Regions from separate parts of the Streptomyces sp. NPDC087901 genome, predicted to be linked through region 2. Evidence: riboswitches for the same ligand, from Rfam matches in the RefSeq annotation. Region 2 holds a riboswitch; the other holds the start of a gene.
What was found. A riboswitch is a leader RNA that binds a small molecule or an ion and turns the genes downstream of it on or off. The one in region 2 is predicted to bind cyclic di-AMP.
Positions count from the first base shown of each region.

Region 1: it holds a riboswitch for cyclic di-AMP, as region 2 does, so the genes downstream of both, ACIOEW_RS11335 (NlpC/P60 family protein) here and ACIOEW_RS32700 (transglycosylase SLT domain-containing protein) in region 2, are expected to answer to the same signal.

Region 1 covers NZ_JBIUUC010000003.1:395,456-400,189, reverse strand. The annotation lists gene ACIOEW_RS11345 (MerR family transcriptional regulator) at 1-244, opposite strand, end outside; gene ACIOEW_RS11340 (MDR family NADP-dependent oxidoreductase) at 262-1,263, opposite strand; gene ACIOEW_RS11335 (NlpC/P60 family protein) at 1,464-2,639, opposite strand; cyclic di-AMP (ydaO/yuaA leader) riboswitch at 2,638-2,802, opposite strand; gene pcrA (DNA helicase PcrA) at 3,061-4,734, shown strand, end outside.
Region 2 covers NZ_JBIUUC010000014.1:103,427-108,160, forward strand. The annotation lists gene ACIOEW_RS32690 (dihydrodipicolinate reductase) at 1-224, opposite strand, end outside; gene ACIOEW_RS32695 (esterase) at 338-1,831, opposite strand; gene ACIOEW_RS32700 (transglycosylase SLT domain-containing protein) at 2,064-2,942, opposite strand; cyclic di-AMP (ydaO/yuaA leader) riboswitch at 2,948-3,131, opposite strand; gene ACIOEW_RS32705 (ABC transporter ATP-binding protein) at 3,428-4,261, opposite strand; gene ACIOEW_RS32710 (FecCD family ABC transporter permease) at 4,269-4,734, opposite strand, start outside.

The DNA.
Region 1 (4,734 bases), on a different contig from region 2:
AGGATGCCGCCGACGGGTCCTGGACGAGGAGGTCCAGGCGGTGGGCGCGGCGGCGGATGTCCTCCAGCGTGAGGCCCAGTGCCAGAAGACTGCGAATGACGCGGACGCGGGCCACCTCGGCGCAACCGTACTCACGCTGACCGGATGAGGTGCGTGGCGCCACTCCCAGCAGGCCGCGGGCTTCGTACAGGCGCAGCGCGCGGGGTGTGGTTCCTGACGCCGCCGCTGCCTCACCGATCCGCATGCCCGCTCCGCCCTGTCCTACAACTCCACGATCGTCGCCCCGAAGGAGCGGCCCGCGATCAGTCCGGGCAACGCCCCCGGGGCTTGCTCCATTCCCTGGACCGGGGTGTACGGGAACCGGATCTGCCCCGCCCGCAGCCAGTCTCCGAGGCGGGCCTCCCATTCCGCCTCGACATCCGGGTGGTCCCCGCCGCTGTAGCCGGCGATCGTGATGCCGCGGGTCAGCAAGCGGTAGGTGTCGAGCACGGCCGGCGCGCTCCCGCCCGCCCGGTCCGGGGACAGCTGCCCGTCCAACGCGCCCACAAGGGCGAACCGGGCGCCCCGGTTCGCCGCGTGGACGGCGGCCGTCAACTGCTCGCCACCCACGGTGTCCAGGACGACGTCGATGCCGTCCGGCGCCGCCTCGGCGAGTTGACCCTCGAGCGGGGCCGCCCCGCGCAGCACGGTGGCGTCGTAGCCGAGTTCCCGCTCCAGCCGCTCGGCCTTGTCCGGTGAACCGGTGCTGCCGATCACCCGGGCGGCACCGAGCAGCCGGGCGATCTGGCCCGCCATGGTGCCCACAGCGCCCGCGGCGCCGGTCACGAACACGGTGTCGCCTTCCCGGACACCGGCCAGCCGGGTCAGTGCGCCGTAGGCCGAGGAGCCCTGGGCGAGATGGGCCACCGGGTCGGACAGGGCGCCGTCCAGCAGGCGGCACTCAGCGGCGGCAGGCGTCGCGTACTCCCGCCAGCCCTGGAGGTGCAGCACCAGCCGGCCCTTCTCCAGCGGCCCGTCGGTCACTTCGCCGATCGCGGGGCCGAACAGGGTGTCGCCGGGGTGCAGCGGCGGCAGCGGGACATCGCGTGTCTCACCCCCGATGAGGGTGCGCAAGCCCGGGAAGACGAGGAAGTGGGTGTTGCGGACCAGTACCTGGCCGGCCTCGGGACGGGGGACGGGCGCCTCTGCCAGAGTGAAGTCGCCGGTGACCGGCAGTCCATCGGGGCGGCGGGCAAGGCGGACAAGACGATGCGTCGTGTTCATGGCCGGACGCTAAGCCCTGACCCATGGGTCAGGGGCAAGGGCCGGCATCAGGGCGGTTTCCGCACACCGGCCGGTCACCTCCCCTGCCGGCCGGTGCCCCCACACTTGCGCGCACCAGGAAAAAGCGGCACGTGGCGAAGGCGAACCGGACACGGAGTGATGACCGCCCCGTGTCCGGCACCCACAGGTGAAGACGCGAGTCAGCCCGGCCGCACGCTCCCGTAGATCGGCATGTAGAAGATCGACTCCTCGCGCACGTTCGCCCCCGGCTTCGGCGCGTGGATCATCATGCCGTCGCCCTTGTAGATGCCGACGTGGCTGATGTCGTCGTAGAAGAAGACCAGGTCCCCCGGCTGCAGATCCGCCGTGGCGATCCGGGTACCGACGTTCACCTGGTCCCAGGTGGTCCGCGGAATGTCGACGCCCGCCGCCTTCCAGGCCGCCTGGGTGAGCCCCGAGCAGTCGTACGAGGCCGGGCCGGTCGCCCCCCAGACGTACGGCTTGCCGAGCTGCGCCCTGGCGAACGCCATCACCTTCTCGGCCTTGGTCGAGGCGTCGGTGTCCGAGCCCGAGCCGGTGCCGGTGCCCGTGCCGCTCCCGGTGTCCGTACCGCTTCCGGTGCCGGCCTCCTTGGCGGCCTCCTCGGCCTTGCGGGCGGCCTCGGCCTTGGCGGCGGCCTGCTTCTTCGCCAGTTCCGCGGCCTTGCGCTCGGCCTCCGCCTCCTTCTTGCGCTCCAGCTCCGCCAGGCGCGCCTTCTCCTCGGCGGTCAGCTTCGACAGCAGGCTGCGGGCCTCGGACAGCTTCGTCTGGACGTTCTGCTTGCTGGTGCGCAGCGTCGCCTGCGACTCGGTGAGCGTCTCCAGGCTCGCCACGGCTTCGGCCCGCTGCTTGGACGCCTTCGCCTGCTGCGTACGGAAGTCCGACACGGCGCTCGTCTGGCGCTCGGTCATCCGGTCCATGAGGTGGGTCTGGTCGAAGAACGACTGCGGGTCGTCGGCCAGGAAGAATGTGGCGGTCGGAGCGAGGGCGCCGCCACGGTACTGGGCGGCGGCATACGTGCCGAGTGTCCTGCGGGCCTCGTTCAGCTTCTCGGTGCGCCGGGCGACATCGTCCAGCAGGGTGTCCACCTTGGAGCGCTGCTTGGTCGTCGCCTCCTTCGCCTGGTTGTACTGCTGGGTCGCGGAGCCCACCTGGCGGTAGAGGTCGTCGACCTTTTTCTGCACGTCCTCGATGCTGGGCTTGGGGGCCGGGGCGGCCAGTGCGCTCTGCGTGGACAGCAGAGTCACCGACGCCAGCGCGGCCGTCGTGAGCCCGACGGCGGGGCCGGTGTTGCGCACCAGGGTGCGCGGTTTGCGATGCGACGCCAAGGCCGGCATCTCCTTCCGTGGACCGCCTACCGGGTTAGCTGTCGGGTTCGGGCGGAACGGAAGGCTGCCCTACGGTCCTGGTGGGGGATTCGGACCGATTCACCCCGGTGATGCGTGTGGGTCCCCGGTTCCGGACTCCTGATGCGGAGCCCGAATTCGGCGTGGACGCCCGCTCGGCGTGGATCGCCTCTGGGGGTTCGGGCCGCCCGAACGAGCACGCTAGCCAACTCATGGTGCCGCTGTGAAGGTTGATGTTCGATATGCCCGATACATTTTCGTGACCTCGACGGATCGGGGCGCTGCGGAGCAGGTGGGGCCGTAATTCCCCCACTCCGTGCGGTCCACTGCTAGCTCTGTGTGCCCGGTCGTGAGTGCGTGGTTGGTCACTCGGGCCCGGAGTGTCAGTGCGCACGCCTAGACTCGGGAGGCGATGAGCAGCCTCTTTGACGACAGTTTCCTGGCCGGCCTCCAGCACACGGAGGAAGGGCCCCCACCGCCCCCCGAGGGCTCCGCACCCGAAGCGGTGCCGGAGGACCTCTTCGCGGGCGTTTTCGACGGCCCCCCGCCGCCCCGCGACGCGTACTACCGCGACGGGGCCCACCGCCCCGTCGTCGACGCCGCCGCGCTGCTCGACGGGCTGAACACCGAGCAGCGCGCAGCCGTCGTGCACGCCGGGTCCCCGCTGCTCATCGTCGCCGGTGCCGGTTCGGGCAAGACCCGTGTACTGACCCACCGCATCGCCCACCTGCTGGCCGAGCGCGGGGTGCACCCGGGCCAGATCCTGGCGATCACCTTCACCAACAAGGCCGCGGGCGAGATGAAGGAGCGCGTCGAGCAGCTCGTCGGGCCGCGGGCCAACGCCATGTGGGTCATGACCTTCCACAGCGCGTGCGTGCGGATCCTGCGCCGCGAGTCGAAGCGGCTCGGCTTCACCTCGTCGTTCTCGATCTACGACGCCGCCGACTCCAAGCGCCTCATGGCCCTGGTCTGCCGCGATCTCGACCTCGACCCGAAGCGCTTCCCGCCGAAGTCGTTCACGGCGAAGGTCTCCAACCTGAAGAACGAGCTGATCGACGAGGAGACCTTCGCCGGTCAGGCCGCGGACGGCTTCGAGAAGACCCTCGCCCAGGCCTACGCGCTGTACCAGTCCCGGCTGCGCGAGGCCAACGCCCTGGACTTCGACGACATCATCATGACGACGGTGCACCTGCTCCAGGCGTTCCCCGACGTCGCCGAGCACTACCGCCGCCGCTTCCGGCACGTCATGGTCGACGAGTACCAGGACACCAACCACGCGCAGTACACCCTCGTACGCGAGCTCGTGGGCCCGGCGGGCGAGGCCGACGCCCCGGGAGAGCTGTGCGTCGTGGGTGACGCGGACCAGTCGATCTACGCCTTCCGCGGCGCGACCATCCGCAACATCCTTCAGTTCGAGGAGGACTACCCGGACGCGACGACGATCATGCTGGAGCAGAACTACCGCTCCACGCAGACGATCCTGTCCGCGGCCAACGCCGTCATCGAGCGCAACGAGAGCCGTCGCCCGAAGAACCTCTGGACCAACGCCGGCACCGGCGCCCGGATCACCGGATACGTCGCGGACACCGAGCACGACGAGGCGCAGTTCGTCGCGGACGAGATCGACCGGCTCACGGACGCCGGGGACGCGAAGGCGGGCGACGTCGCCGTCTTCTACCGTACGAACGCCCAGTCCCGCGTCTTCGAAGAGATCTTCATCCGCGTCGGTCTGCCCTACAAGGTCGTCGGCGGAGTGCGCTTCTACGAGCGCAAGGAGGTCAGGGACGTCCTGGCCTACCTCCGGGTCCTCTCCAACCCCGAGGACACCGTCCCGCTGCGGCGCATCCTGAACGTGCCCAAGCGCGGCATCGGTGACCGGGCCGAAGCGATGATCGACGCCCTGTCGATGCGCGAGAAGATCTCCTTCCCGCAGGCGCTGCGCCGTGTCGACGAGGCGTACGGCATGGCGGCCCGCTCGACGAACGCGGTGAAGCGGTTCAACACGCTGATGGAGGAGCTCCGCACGATCGTGGAGTCCGGCGCCGGACCGGCCGTCGTGCTGGAGGCCGTCATGGAGCGGACCGGC
Region 2 (4,734 bases):
GCGTAGACGACGGCTCGGGGAGCGGTGGCCAGCACCGCGTCGATGTCGTCGGTCGCGGCGACGCCCAGATCGCGGTCGAGGCCGGCGAGGGCGCCCGCGTCACGGCCCACCTTGCCGGGGTCGTGGACGAGTACGTGCGCGAGTTTCAGGGCCGGATGGGACTCGACCGCGCGGATGGCCGCGCGGCCGACATTGCCGGTACCCCAGACCACCGTGGAAATCATGCGGCGGAGGGTAGCGCGCGGGATGAAAGGTTCATAGTGGCATCGCGCACCGGGTTGGGCGGGTCCCGGGGCGGGCCCGTCGGGCCCGCCCCGGTCCGCTCCGCAGGGCGTCGCTACTCGTCGATCGTGGCCCCGTATCCGGCGCCCGTCTCCGGACCGCCGAACGGCCGGGCGTCGAACGTCCACGAGCCGGAGGCCGTCACGCCGCCCGAGCCGGCCGAGAACACCCAGACGACACCGTTGCCGGCGTTCTCTCCGGGCGCGGCGGACAGCAGACCGAACCGCCCGTCCTTGTCGGGATCGGTCAGCCGCACCTGGCCGCCCCAGCGGTCGCCCTTCTCCGGCGCGCCCGGCACGTTCAGCGAGTCCTGGTCCCATGAAGCGGCGCCGGTGGCGGTCAGTCCGCCGGCCGCACCGCGCAGCACCCACACGGCGCCCGCGTCGGCGACCGTGCCGATGTCCTCGCCGGGGGCGCCGATCGCCACATCCGCGTACCCGTCGCCGTCGGTGTCCGCCACGGAGAGGTCGGCGCCCCAGCCGTCGCCGGCCTCCGGGACTCCGGGGACGCCCGTGGTGTCCTGCGTCCACCAGACGGGCGGGGTGCCCGGGCCCTCGGCACCGACGGGTCCGTCGCCCAGGCTGCCGTAGTACACACCGACCACGCCGCCGGTCATCGACTCGCCGCCGTCGTCGGGGCTGCCGGGCTCCCCGGTGACGAGGTCGTCGTAGCCGTCGTTGTTGATGTCGCCGGAGGCGACGGCGGGGCCGCCGCGCAGATCGTGGTCGTACCGGAGTCCCTGGACCTCGCCGAGGAAGAGCGCGGACCAGCCGTGCCCCGGTTCCCCGCCGACGGTGACGCCGGAGATGACGAGGTCGGCGAGACCGTTGCCGTCGTAGTCGCCGGTCGTCATGGCCCGGGGCACGATCTCCCGACCCGGGGTGCCGGGGATGCGGCTGCTGCGGGAGGTGGGCGCCGGTGCCCCGGCCTTACTCCGGGCCGCCGCCTCGTACTGGTAGAGAGTGAGGTCGGTGCGGTCGGTCACGGCCAGCTGGTCGCCGGGGATGTCGGGGCTGAAGTGCGCCGCGGCGAGTGCACTGCCGAACCTGGCACCGGCGACGGGCTCCTCGGCCTGCAGCCAGTCGCTGTCCGCGCCGGAGAGCCCCTTCGCGGAGCCCCACAGGACAATGGTGCCGCCCGCGTCGGTCACCGGTTCGATGTTCTCGCCGGGGAGGCCGACGACGGCGTCGTCGTACCCGTCCCCGTCGAGGTCGCCGGAGGCCAGGGCGCGGCCGAAGCCGTCCCCCGCCTCGGCGGCGCCCGGCACGCCGGTGGTGTTCTGGCTGAGGACGGCGCCCCGGGTGGTGCCGATGCCGCCCGGCCCGCCGTACTGCACGGTCACGTAGCCCGCGCCCTTCTTGCCGCCGACGGTCCCGCCGGGCGCGCCGATGAGCACGTCCTCGTAGCCGTCGCCGTTGAAATCGGAGTTGCGGTCGTCCGCGTGCGTTCCGCCGGGGGCGCCGGCGTAGGCGGAGGGCGCGACGACCGCGGCCCCTGCCATCAGGAGGAATGAGGCCGCGACAACGGCGGCCGAACGGTGGGTGCGCACGAGCGGCTCCTCGGTTCAAGGATGACCGGGCGAGGGCCTGTCGGACCATGATCCGCCCCCAGGCCCCTGGTCCGGGGGACGCCGGGAAGAGCCCGTTGTCCTCCTGGCGCCCTGTTGGACCGGCTCTGCGGCACAAGGGTTGTACGGCATCGCGAAAGGGGTGGAAGGGAGCAGCTCAGCTCCCTTCCACCCCTGTTCACGATTCCGCCCGGAAGCGGGGGATCGCGGTGGGTCAGTAGGCCCCGAAGACGTTGTCGATCGAGCCGTACGTGGCGGCCGCGTAGTTGCACGCGGCGGTGATGTTGGCGACGGGGTCCAGGATGTCCAGCGAGGTGCCGGGCACGTGGTAGGCGTCGAACGTGGGCTGGATGACCTGGAGGAGGCCCTTGGACGGGGTGCCGGCGGCGGCGTTCGAGTCCCAGTTGTTGACGATCTGGGGGTTGCCCGAGGACTCGCGGATGACGTTGCGGTGGATGCCGTCGTAGCTGCCGGGGATGCCGTTCTCCGCCATGACGGCGAGGGACTCCTTGATCCAGCCGTCGAGGTCGTCGGTGTACGCCGTCTCGCTCTGCGCGGGGGCGGTCTCCACGGTCTCCACGGCGACGGGCGTCGCCGTCCGCTGGGAACGGTCGGCGCGGTCGGTGCTCTCGGCCCGGTCGGCCGACGGCTGCGAGGTGCTGCCGGAGGTGTTCTCCGCCTTGAACTCGCTCTTGGTCGCGGCCTTGGGGGCGGCGGCCGCGGACTTGGCGCCGATGGTCAGCTTCAGGCCCGGGTGAATGAGGTCGGGGTTGCCGCCCACCGCACTCCGGTTGTCCTGGTACAGCCGCTCCCAGCCGCCACTGAGGGAATGCCCCCGGGCGATCTTGGAAAGCGAATCACCGGAGACCACGGAATAGGTGGTGGATTCGGCCTTCTGTACGGCAATTTCCTTGCCGGTCACGGAAGTCGGGGCTGCGGCCTTTTCTGCGACGACCGCCTGAGCGGGGGCGGCAGAAGCCGATCCGGCCGCGATCAGGGGGAGTGCGAGAACGACTCCGCCCGCACTCACGGCGATGAAACCGCGGGTCAGGGAGGTGGACTTGGAACGACGGTGCTGACCCTTGAAGGGCATGGCGCTTTTCCTCTCCGCCGCCTGCGAGGTGAGCTGTCGGGTTCGGACTGGAGATGTCCGGCCGCACATGGCGACTTCACCCCTAGCCGCTCCGGATTCCGGACCGGCGGCAAACCTGGGTCCCCCGCTCCTGCCGCACGTGATGTGGTCGGGTTACCGGACGGCGGCAGGATTCGGCGTTCCATCCGGATTGACGGTGACCGTAAGCGAGAAAGGGCGGACGAAACAAGCCCGGAATTCCTGATCACAATTGATTTGCAAGATCAATAAAAGGAAATATGCGACGCCGGTCACATGCGGGCGGGTCAACTTTCTTGGCGCGACAGGGAACCGAAGCCTCCGGTTGCGCGTCCGGGGCGGGAAACGTGACGCTGGCCACTGTGCCCGAAAGGGGCGATTTGCCGGGTATTAGAAAGGTGCGCCTCACGAAAAAGCGACCTCGATGAGCATTTCCGACACTTCTGAATAATCGCCCAATCAGGACATTATGGAGCGAGTGTCGGCTGTGCGGCCGCACCGGTCCGGCTGCGCGCCACCACGACCGGTGAGCCGTCGCCCGGGGCGCGGAGTATGTCCGCGTCGAGCGCGTACAGCTCCTTCACCAGGGCTTCGTCGACCGTCTCGCGGGGCGCACCCTGGGCGATGACGCGGCCGCCCTTCATGGCGACGAGCAGATCGGCGTAACGGGCCGCGGCGGCGAGGTCGTGCTGGACCATGACGACGGTTCGGCCGGTGGCCGCGACCTCGCGGACGAGTTCCAGGACCTCGACGGCATGCCCGAGGTCGAGGGCGCTGGTGGGTTCGTCGAGCAGCACGACCGGGGTCTGCTGGGCGAGGACCATCGCGAGCCAGCAGCGCTGGCGCTGGCCGCCGGACAGCCGGTCGATGCGCTCGCCGGCCAGTGCGGTGGTGCCGGTGGCGTCGAGTGCGTCGCGCACCGCCTGCTCGTCCTCGCGCGACCACTGGCGCAGCAGCCCCTGGTGCGGGCTGCGGCCATAGCGGACCAGACCGGCCACGGTGACCGCCTCGGGAGCGCGCGGCGACTGCGGCAGCAGGGCGACATGGTGGGCGGCCCGGCGCCGGCCGGTCTGCCAGATGTCCGTCCCGTCGATCAGCACCGTGCCGGACTCGGGCCGGTGGAGCCGGGCGACGGTGCGCAGCAGGGTCGACTTCCCGCAGCCGTTGGGACCCACGATCGCGACGACCTGTCCGGCGGGGACGGTGAGGCCGACGTCCTCGACGACGGGGCGGCCCGGGTATCCGGCGTGCAGACCACGGACTTCGAGGCCCGCCTTCGTACCGGTCGGATTCTCGGTCATGTGCGGCTCACGCCTTTCCGGCGGCCGGGTCGGGCCGCAGCAGTACCCACAGGAGGAAGGGGCCGCCGAGGACGCTGGTGACGACCCCGACGGGAAGTTCGACCGGAGCGGCGACGCGTCCGATCGCGTCGGCCGCGGCGATCAGCGCGGCTCCGGTCAGCGCCGAGCCGGTGACCGGCACGCGGGTGGGGCCGGTCAGCCGCTGGGCGAGGATCGGCGCCGCCAGTGCCACGAAGGCGATGGGGCCGCCGACCCCGACCGCCGTACCCGCCAGCAGTACCGCGAGGACGAGAGCGACGGTACGCACCCGACGCAGATCGACTCCGAGAGAACTCGCCACCTCGTCGCCGAAGCGCAGCAGTTGGAGGCGGTGCCCGGCCGCCAGCGAGAGCGGGACGAGGAACAGCAGGGCCACGGCCAGCGGCACACCGGCGTCCCAGTCGCGCCCGTTGAGGCTGCCGACGGCCCAGAGG